3 regions of the Lysinibacillus sp. FW301-JW8 genome follow, and region 1 is predicted to be linked to each of the others. Evidence: riboswitches for the same ligand, from Rfam matches in the RefSeq annotation. Region 1 holds a riboswitch; each other region holds the start of a gene.

Region 1 (3,592 bases):
TGTTCCCTTGACCATAGCTAACGCTGCTGTCGCCATCTCAAGTGAAATTTTTTTTTGCTTAGGATTAGGTGTAATGGCTAAACTGGGCTCAATACGATTGGCGTTGGGATCTGCTGCAAAGTCATTGCGTGCCTCTCCAGTTTCTTGATTCATTGCCCATGGTTCATTTTCTCCCCTTAAACGTTGGTGTGGACGTAATGGCTGCTTTTCCTCACCGAGTGTGTATTTACGCTGATAGCCGCGTGGCGTAATCATTTTATTATCATAGAAAAACGTTGATGAATTTCCGATAATAACTGTTGTCAGCATTCCAATATCATGCTCTAGCATTTCTGCTAAAGTTGTCATTGTAACCTCCTGACGATCACGATAAGCGCTTTTGACAAGTCCCACTGGTGTATCAGGTGAACGATATTCTAATAAAATGCGTTGGGCCTCCACAATTTGCCTTGTACGTCGACCACTTTTTGGGTTATACAGAGCAATCACAAAATCCGCCATTGCTGCTGCCTCCACACGCTTCGCAATTAAATTCCAAGGTGTTAGGTGATCACTTAAACTGATCGTACAAGCGTCATGCATAATTGGCGCACCTAGTAAACTTGCACATGAATTGATAGCAGAAATACCTGGAACAATTTCTACCTCTACACCAGTTGCTTCCGTCCAACCAAGCTCGATTAATACCTCATACACTAATCCTGCCATGCCATAAACACCAGAATCACCGCTGGAAATAACAGATACGATATTCCCTGCCTCTGCTTGGCGTACCGCTTCCTGTGCACGAGATACTTCCTCCGTCATACCTGTACTAACAATGGATTTTGCATTAACTAAGTCTTGAATCAGCTCTACATATGTTTTATAGCCTATGATCATATCACTCTGTTGCAATGCCTCCACTGCCCGATGCGTAATATGATTAAAATCACCAGGCCCAAAGCCAACTACGAAAATCTTCCCTTGTTGCGCCATTTTGTTACCCCTCTTTCACCTTTTCGATGCCTTTAATGGCTGTTGTTTGTGCTGTCCGCTGCAATGTACCCTCCCGAAGTGTAAAAACATGTTCATGATGCAGTGACTCATGATATAAATCCTGCACAAGTGCCCTCGCATGCTCAGTTGTTGGCACACGGTACCAATTTCCTTGCGGATAAGCAATGACAACACAGGCATCCTTACATCTGCCGTTACAGCGTGTCCGTGTTGTATGTATTTTTTTATCAAGTGCCTGCAACTGTATTTCATCACGAATTGCTTGTGTAATTTCCTCCGCTTCTTTTTTCATACAGCTGCTGCCATTGCAAATAAAAAGATGGGTTTGCATCCCTTCTAAATTCCAAGTAGTCATCGTTGTTCTCCCCCTCAATACTTTTAGGAACAAAGAAAAACCTTTACTCTAATCGAAGAGTAAAGGTTTAGTAGAAGCCAAATAAAGTCGAATAAATTACAGGTACTCGCCTTTGCTTCAACTTCTCCCTCCGAAAAGTTTGCATGCATTATTACATAAGCAGGTTTCCTGACTTAAGCTTCCATTTACTTTCGCGCCTTCCCAAGTTTGCACTAGTGGCATTTGCGATTTCATCAGCTATTACAGTAGCGGGGGCTGTATCGGATTTTCACCAATTTCCCTATTATCTTGAAAATATTCAAGCACTTATGTATGTTTATATATCAAATTTGTATGTTTTACATGAATTGAAAACTGTCTCTATCATATCTTATAATTTTAAAATTTCAATATTTCTCACTAAAATCATGACAATTTTATTAAAATTTCATCAAAAATTTCATAGAATAAAGAAAAATTCTCTTTTATTTTATCAGAATTTTCTACATTGCACCTCAATTAAAAAAATTTTTTTCTTAAAAAAGATAGCCTCATGATGGAAAATCATGTTACACTTTGTCGTGAAATCTCACAACTTCATCTTTTTTCGGTGCGAAGTGCTTATCATTTTGCTTAAAAGGGAAGCCGGTTCAAGTCCGGCGCGGTCCCGCCACTGTACTAGGGAGTTTTATAGAGAATGCCACTGTCCAACGGATGGGAAGGCCTATAAAACGAGGAACTAAAGCCAGGAGACCTGCCGAAAAGAATGTGAACGTTTCAACCTACGAGGATAGGTGTGCGGCTTAGTAGAATCGAATTCTATTTGTTTTTTAGCTATGCACTTTTCCAATATGGAGAAGTGTTTTTTTATTTTCGCACGCTTTTTCAAAAACTATAAGTGAGGAGGAGAAATTTTGAAATTCTCAGGCTGGAAACTTAGTTATTTCTTATTGGCATTTTTATTTGTGCCAAATCGTGCATTTGCCATGCATATAATGGAGGGCTTTTTGCCAATTGAATGGGCCATTTTTTGGTGGGTTGTATCCATTCCATTTATTATTTTAGGATTACGTTCAATTCGCAAAACCATTGATGCAAACCCTGAAACAAAAATGATATTAGGGCTATCAGGCGCTTTTGCTTTTGTGCTATCAGCATTAAAGATACCGTCTGTAACAGGAAGCTGCTCGCATCCAACAGGTGTTGGGCTTGGTACAGTTCTGTTTGGACCATTAGCAATGAGCGTAATTGGAACAATTGTATTACTATTCCAAGCTTTACTTTTAGCACATGGAGGACTTACAACTTTAGGAGCAAACGCCTTTTCCATGGCAGTTGTTGGTCCAATTATTGCTTATTATGTATTTAAAGGCTCACAAAAAATGGGTCTATCATTTTCTTTAGCTGTGTTTTTAGCTGCTATGCTTGGTGACTTAGGTACATATATTGTCACTTCAGTACAACTAGCTCTTGCTTTCCCTTCTGAGGTTGGTGGCTTTATGGCGTCATTCTCAAAATTCGCGGGTATTTTTGCATTAACACAAATCCCTCTAGCTGTTAGTGAAGGAATTTTAACAGTAGTCGTGATGAATTTCTTGAAAAAATACAATGTAAGCGAATTAAAAGCTTTACGTGTTTTCTCAACAAAGGAGGCACATTAGGATGAAAAAAAACTTATTACTGCTTGCAATTGTTGTATTATTAGCCATTGTCCCATTATTCATACAAAAAGGTGCTGAATTCGAAGGAGCAGATGGTGAGGCGGAGGCGGCAATTGGTGAAATAAATGCTGAATACGAACCATGGTTTGAAAGCTTATGGGAACCACCAAGTGGAGAAATTGAAAGCTTATTATTCGCACTACAAGCTGCTATAGGTGCTGGATTTATCGGATACTTTATCGGCTTAATGCGCGGCAAACATAAAGAAGGTTAAGTATGTTGCTCATTGATAAGTATGCATATATGAATAAGCTAGCGTCTGTTCATCCGCTAGAAAAAATGATGTTTTCTTTTGGACTATTATTATTGTCGCTTATCATGAGAGATGAACGAATTTCACTCATTACATTTATTGTAATGAGTGCTTTTATCATTATAAGCGCAAAAATTCCTGTTAAATATTATTTTAAACTATTATTGTTACCCGGATTTTTTTTACTATCTAGCTTATTATCTATTTTAATATCTATAGCCCCGGCGACGAGCATGCTACCTGCACATATCTGGTCATTTTCTATTAATAATTGGACAATTTTTG
Region 2 (3,592 bases), on a different contig from region 1:
TTGTTCTACGATAAAATTTATAAAAAGGTTCATTTGGTCGAGCATGTTCCTTGTAGAGTAGAATAATCGTATGGAGATAGCTTTCAATACGATTAACTGGGATTCGTTTAGCAAACAATGTTCCTGCTTGAGCATCTGCCCCCATCGGCACCGCCCCCAAATAAACATCAAAGCTATCCTTTTGATAAACTAGACCGATATCATCATAGACAGCATTATAGCAAGCTGATGCACAGCCATTGACATTTAAACGTAATCTTGCAGGAACTGTCATCTCTTCTAATGAATAATATAATTGCTCTGTTATAGGGGCGGCCTCCATTTTATCACCATCACAGAAATCACATGCCTTCATGGCAACGATGGGACCCTGCTTTGCCACGTACAGGCCAGCTTTTCGTAATTCGTTAATGGACTCCGCCACATCAACAGTTGGAATTGATAATAAAATACTGTAGGATGCAGAATATTTAATAGCACCAGTCTCCCCAACGACCTCTGCAATTATTTGAAATTGTGTTGGCGTATAATGCTTATTAATAATTCCAGGGCTTACTGCAAGTCGAGTAAAATCTCCCTGCTGATTTAGCTTTTCAAAGGTTTTCTCTGGTATGTTCATATTAAATGCATTCATGTATAATGTCTCCTTATGAAAAAGGAGCTAGCAAAATGCTAGCTCAAATTTTAAAAGTTATCTGGATAAAAGCCTTTTGCCAAAATTTGAATGGCTTCTGCGGCACGAACTCCTTCAGATGCTGCAGATAGTGGTAAAATAACAAAATGTTCATTTTTCACGGCTTCTGTTTCTTTTAATGCTGGGTCATTCTTTAAGAAATTAATTTTTTCTTCAGCAGATGTCTCTCCATAATCAATAACAACAATCACCTCTGGATTACGCGCAACTGCCTCTTCCTTTGAAACGGTTGTCCACCCAGATTCGACATCACCAAAAACGTTTTTGCCTCCAGCAATCGTTACCAACTCATTCATAAAGTTTTGCGCTGCTGTAAAGACATCCTTATCACCGCTGTCAAAAACTAAAACAGGCAGCTCTTTGCCATCCTGGGGTAATTTCGCCCGAATAGCCTCTACATCCTTCGTCATTTGATCGATTAAAGCTTCTCCACGATCTTCGACACGGAATATTTTTGCGATATTACGAATATCTATGAAAATATCCTCTAAAGTTGGCTTTGTCATATTGGATGCTGTATGTAGATATGTGTGAATCCCTAATGCCTCAAGCTCTTCTGGAGTGCCGACACCCTTTTCACCAAAGGCACTTTTCCATCCCCCATATAAAAAATCTGCCTCTGCATCAATTACCTGCTCCTTTGTAGGATATTGGTCAGCTAATACAGGTACCTTGTCGTAAGCAGCTTGTAAAGGCTCATAAATTTTATCATCTAAATAGGCTGTGCCAACCATTGAATCTTCTAAGCCTAAAGCTAGCATAATTTCTGTTACATGTTGGTTTAAGCTAATCGCTTTTTTGGGAGCTTCTTTATAAACTTGCGTTGTCCCATTATTGTCAATCGTTACTTCTGTCGTTGCCGCTTGTGATGGTTCAACCTTTTCCCCTTGTGCTGCTGATTCATTATCTTCCTTCGCGCTGCATGCACCTAAAATAGCCATCAATGCCAGTGCAAAGACAAGCCACATGCTGTTCCATTTCTTCATGTCTTTATCTCCTTTGATGTTATATATAGTAAGAAATCAGTAGACTTCTTTGCTACCATGATTCGTGATGAACTGTATAACAAATTGAAAAAGGGCATAAAAAAATCCCCTTGTTTCCAAGAGGTACGCATAGTGAAAAGACGGCTTTTGACCTGATTCACTATCCCCATCCTCGTGGTTGAAGTAAAGAATATTATTGGCAGGTATCCTGGCTTAGGTTCATCATCTGTACGCCTTCCCATAGTGTGATTACAGTGGCATATTGTATAGACTCCCCATTTACAGTTGCGGGACAGCATCGGATTCTCACCGATTTCCCTTTTAAGCAAATGACAAAGGCCATTTGCACCAATATAAAGGTATTATGTATTGTTATAAATATTATTGATAGACTAGCAAAAGTAATTTCCGTTCGCAATCTCACAAAATAATCCATTTACTAAATATATTTATTATTAAAGAAATATTCATACATAAACGAGAACTATTTTACATTAAATTATTTTCGCAATCATTAGATTTGGAACACTATTATGACATATTCTAAAACTATTTACCTTGAATTTATTAAAATTCTGTTACAATAAAATAGACGGATTTATAGAAACGAGGATTAATTTATGTACAAAACTATTGGGATCCTTGCTCATGTGGATGCAGGAAAAACAACATTCTCAGAGCAATTATTATTTCATACCAAAAGTATTCAGGCTCGCGGGCGGGTAGATCATCAGGATACATTCCTAGATAATCATGAGCTAGAGCGACAACGCGGCATCACTATTTTTGCGGAGCAAGGTCGTATGACAATTGGCAACGACACATATACATTAATCGATACACCTGGACACGTCGATTTCTCCCCTGAGATGGAGCGTGCAATTCGTGTTATGGATTATGCCATCATTGTGATTAGTGCAGTTGAGGGGCTACAGGGGCATACTGAAACAGTTTGGCACCTATTACGTCAGTATCACATTCCAACCTTCTTTTTTATCAACAAAATTGATCGTGAAGGTGCAGCGGTGGATCATGTTATGGCACAGCTTCAAAAAGATTGCTCTGAGGATGTACTACTAGTAAATGAAATGTTCCATTCGGATTATATTCCTTCTAACATAATGGAATGGCTAGCTGAACGTGATGACAATCTTTTGGATGCTTTTCTTAATGAAACATTAGATAGCGCTCGCTGTCTTGCCCACCTCCAAGCGATGATTAAACAGGAAAAGGCCTTTTTATGCTTTACTGGCTCTGCATTAAAAGATATGGGGATACAGGAACTCCTAGCACAGCTTCCACTGCTTACTGAAACACATTTCAATGCTGCTGCACCATTTCAAGGTGAAGTCTTTAAAATTCGACATGATGGCCATCAACGCTTAACTTTTATCAAAGCATTACAGGGAACCCTGCATATTCGAGATGAATTTTCATTTGGCGATGTAACCGAAAAAGTGACGGAGATACGGTTATATAACGGACATCGTTTTGATACCGTACAAGAAGTTACAGCTGGAGAAATTTTCGCTGTGAAAGGGCTTAGTTTAGCAAATATTGGTGCAATCCTTGGAAGCTCCAGTAACCCACAGCCCTATGAGTTAGTGCCAACCCTGCAGGCCAAAGTACAATACGAGGGTGACCAGCATATCAAGGAAGTCCTAAAAATCTTTCGTATCCTTGAAGCGGAAGAGCCGTCATTACGTGTAATATGGCATGAAAAATTTCAAGAGATTCAAGTACATATTATGGGTCTTATCCAGCTTGAGGTTCTTATCGAAGTGCTCAACAAGCGTTTTTCACTTGCCATTTCATTCGGAGAGCCACAGATATTATATATGGAAACAATTGCATCAACTGTTACAGGCTATGGTCATTTTGAACCTTTAAAGCACTATGCGGAAGTGCATTT
Region 3 (3,592 bases), on a different contig from region 1:
GAGGATGAGTTTGTATATCAGCATAAACACCAAATACATCTTGTAATAGCGTCGGTGTAAGTACTTCTTCAGGTGTACCAGAGCAAACAATCTGACCTTTTTGTAAAACATAAATTTGATCGCAATACATAGCTGCAATATTTAAGTCATGCAAAGCAGCAACTACTGTTAAATGTAGGGTTTGAATTAAATCCATTAACTGTAATTGATGCTGTATATCTAAATGATTTGTTGGTTCATCTAAAATTAGAATTTGTGCTTGCTGAGCAAGAGCACGTGCAACCATCACTCGTTTTTTTTCTCCACCTGACAGAGAGCTGAAGCTACGTTTTTCTAAGTGCGCGATACCTGTTTGATTTAATGCATCCTTCACAATTTGAAAATCCCGTTCTTGATCGAGCTCCAATAGTTTTTTATGAGGTGTTCTTCCCATACTTACTAAATCATGTACCGTAAAGTCAAATAAAACCGGTGTTTCTTGACTTACTACCGCCAAATTTCTAGCAATGGTTTTACTTGATTGCTTAAAAATATCCTGCTCATTTAACAAGACTGTACCATTTTCGGGTTTTAATAGACGATACATATTCTTTAATAAGGTTGACTTCCCGCTACCGTTAGGACCAATTAGCCCAACAAATTGCTTTTCCCTTATTTGAATACTAACTTCATGTAGTATACGTTGATCATGAATGGAATAGGATACCTGCTTCGCTTCTAATGTCATAGGTTTAATCTCCTTCACCGAAAGAATAATTATTACGGCGTAGTAGCCAGATGAAAAATGGTCCTCCACAAAAAGCAGTAATTATTCCAATCGGCATTTCTTCAGGGGCTATTAAAATTCGTGCAATTGCATCTGCCCAAACTAAAAAAATCCCTCCTAATAGAGCACTAATTGGTATTACATATTTATAGTTGGAACCTACTATTATGCGGACAATATGCGGAATAATTAAACCGACAAATCCAATTGAGCCACTTACTGCAACAAGTACGCCCGTTAATAAAGATACTAGCAGGATAAGCTGCAAACGAAATTGTTGGATATTGACACCTAATGTAACCGCAGCCTCTTCTCCAAGCAATAATAAATTTAAGTTCCGATAATGGAGCCACAGTAAGGCAAACACGACGATAAATATAGCTGTAGGAATGATTATATTACTCCATTTAGCACCTGCTAGACTACCAAGCATCCAATACATAACTGCCTTAATTCCATTCTCTTGCTTTGCCATCATTAAAATAAAATTCGATACAGCAGATAAAATAAACGACACTGCCATTCCCGCAAGTAAAAGTCTAAAAACAGAGATTCTTCCTCCGACACGTGCAAGGAAAAACACTAACAATATGGCAAGAAGTGAGCCTAAAAATGCAGATGCAGAAAGAGCGAAAATACCTAGAAATGAAAAAGCACCTAAAATAATAACTGCTGTAGCACCGACTGTTGCTCCTGAAGATATTCCCAATATGTATGGTTCAGCTATAGAATTACGCACAAGAGCCTGTATAGCTGCTCCAGCGATTGCTAAGCCTGCTCCTACGATTGCAGCTAGCAAGACGCGTGGCACCCGTATTTGCCAAATGATAATTTCTTGCGAGCGACTCCAATCCTGCTCTATAAAATTTTGAACGATTGGAATTTTGGATAGAATAACCTGCCACACATAAAGAGGTGTGATGGAAACAGATCCAACCATAACAGCCAAAGTCATAGAAATGATTAGTACTAGAAGCAGAGTCAGAGATAATAGTATAAATTTTTTATTCATATGTATAATACTCCTAATCAATCGTAATAGATATGAAACAATAAAAAAGAGTATTTCATGCATAGTATGCATAGAAATACCCTAGAATCATCAACAAAGTCAGAAAGATTTCCATCTATTGTCCGTAAATGCGTTCATCCTCGTGGGCATTACAAGTATCACTATATGGCAGGTCTCCTGGCTTCGGATCAACGTTTTACGATTACCTTCCCATCCTAGAACAGTGGCTAAATCATCATAAAACTCCTCGTTACAGTTGCGGGACAGCGTCGGACTTTCACCGACTTCCCTTTTAAGTGACACTTTGTATAAGATGTCACACCATTAGTATCCAAACTATTAAAATTATGACGATTCTATCATACATTTTAGTAGTTAGTCTATAAATAACCGTAAATTATAAACTTTAGCTGTGAAAACCGCAATTGAGTTAACCTAAATAAAATAACAAGTTGACACAAATGCTTTATTTTCTTACACTATTAATAACTTTAATAGATAGGAGTGAAATTATGACAACAGTTGCAGAACACTCTCATCATAGATTAAGAACAGTAGATATTGCCTATATTGGATTATTTTCAACATTAATGATGATCGGTGCTAATATTACCTCCTTTGTCCCTTTCATGTCTGTGGGAGGAGTCCCAATCACATTGCAAACTTTCTTCGCTATTTTAGCTGGATTAGTTCTTGGCAGTAGAAAGGGAGCGCTTGCTTGTACGGTATATATGTGTATTGGTTTAGCTGGTGCACCAGTATTTGCGCGTTTTGGTGGCGGCTTTGGACAAATCCTAAGCCCTACATTTGGCTTTATTGTCACATTTATTTTAGCAGCATTTATCGCAGGACTGATTGTTGAGCGCAGTGGAACAAAGAAAAGCTATATTGTTGCGGCAGTAATTGCTACAGCTATTAATTATTTACTGGGGACAAATTGGATGTACTTTGCTTATAAACTATGGGCTAGCGCTCCTGACGCTTTCAATTATAAGATGGCATGGCTTTGGATGATGCCACCATTGCCAAAGGATATTATTTTAGCTGTCTTTGCGGGTATTTTTGCGCATCGTCTACAAAGAATATTGAAAATAATACCAATAAAATAGTTGTACCCTGAAAACGTCAATCTTAAAAAGATGGCGTTTTTCTTATAACGTGGCCATTATTTCTGCACATTTATTTGCTACATTAAGCGTAATAGTGAGGAGGAATAAATATGAAGATAAGAAGAAGCTGGTTTATTAGTTTACTGACAGTAATTGCTTTACTAGCGTTATCAGCTTGCTCTGACAAGACAGATTCAGGTGAAAAAAATGACAATGAGCAGAATACAATGATAGATCATTCCACAATGGATCATTCTAGCTCTGGTGAAGTGCCAATAGCGTTAAAAACTGCCGTAAACCCTACATTTTCAGTAGGAAGCACAGCTATTATTACTGATGGACATATGGAAGGTATGGAGGGAGCCAGGGCGACAATTGTAGGTGCATATGATACGACAGCATATATTGTCTCCTATGAGCCTGCTAAAGGTGGCGAGCGTGTCGAAAATCATAAGTGGGTTATTCATGAGGAATTGATCGATTCAGACTTGGCTCCATTAGCCCCTGGCACTGAGCTTAAGACGAATGCATCTCATATGAAGGGCATGGAAAATGCGACTGTTCGCATTGATAAGGCTGTCCAAACGACTGTTTATATGATTGATTACACTGCTACTACAAATGGAGAGTCTGTAAAAAATCATAAATGGGTAACTGAGGACGAATTGAAAGCAGAATAGACCTTTGAACCTCTGTAGAGTTCTA

What was found. Region 1 has a riboswitch for cobalamin ahead of AC3WOM_RS16620 (energy-coupling factor ABC transporter permease). Riboswitches for the same ligand answer to the same signal wherever they lie in the genome.
Region 2: linked by a shared signal. The riboswitch ahead of AC3WOM_RS04760 (ABC transporter substrate-binding protein) and the one ahead of AC3WOM_RS16620 (energy-coupling factor ABC transporter permease) in region 1 are both predicted to bind cobalamin.
Region 3: linked by a shared signal. The riboswitch ahead of AC3WOM_RS20510 (FecCD family ABC transporter permease) and the one ahead of AC3WOM_RS16620 (energy-coupling factor ABC transporter permease) in region 1 are both predicted to bind cobalamin.

Annotation. Positions count from the first base shown of each region.
Region 1 is NZ_JBYTBB010000041.1:45,323-48,914, forward strand. It holds gene cobJ (precorrin-3B C(17)-methyltransferase) at 1-978, opposite strand, end outside; gene AC3WOM_RS16615 ((2Fe-2S) ferredoxin domain-containing protein) at 983-1,354, opposite strand; cobalamin riboswitch at 1,496-1,679, opposite strand; cobalamin riboswitch at 1,925-2,109, shown strand; gene AC3WOM_RS16620 (energy-coupling factor ABC transporter permease) at 2,248-2,994, shown strand; gene AC3WOM_RS16625 (energy-coupling factor ABC transporter substrate-binding protein) at 2,996-3,268, shown strand; gene cbiQ (cobalt ECF transporter T component CbiQ) at 3,271-3,592, shown strand, end outside.
Region 2 is NZ_JBYTBB010000007.1:58,991-62,582, reverse strand. It holds gene AC3WOM_RS04765 (precorrin-3B methylase) at 1-634, opposite strand, end outside; gene AC3WOM_RS04760 (ABC transporter substrate-binding protein) at 685-1,680, opposite strand; cobalamin riboswitch at 1,862-2,048, opposite strand; gene AC3WOM_RS04755 (GTP-binding protein) at 2,301-3,592, shown strand, end outside.
Region 3 is NZ_JBYTBB010000060.1:21,626-25,217, forward strand. It holds gene AC3WOM_RS20505 (heme ABC transporter ATP-binding protein) at 1-727, opposite strand, end outside; gene AC3WOM_RS20510 (FecCD family ABC transporter permease) at 732-1,778, opposite strand; cobalamin riboswitch at 1,929-2,119, opposite strand; gene AC3WOM_RS20515 (biotin transporter BioY) at 2,291-2,887, shown strand; gene AC3WOM_RS20520 (YdhK family protein) at 2,998-3,567, shown strand.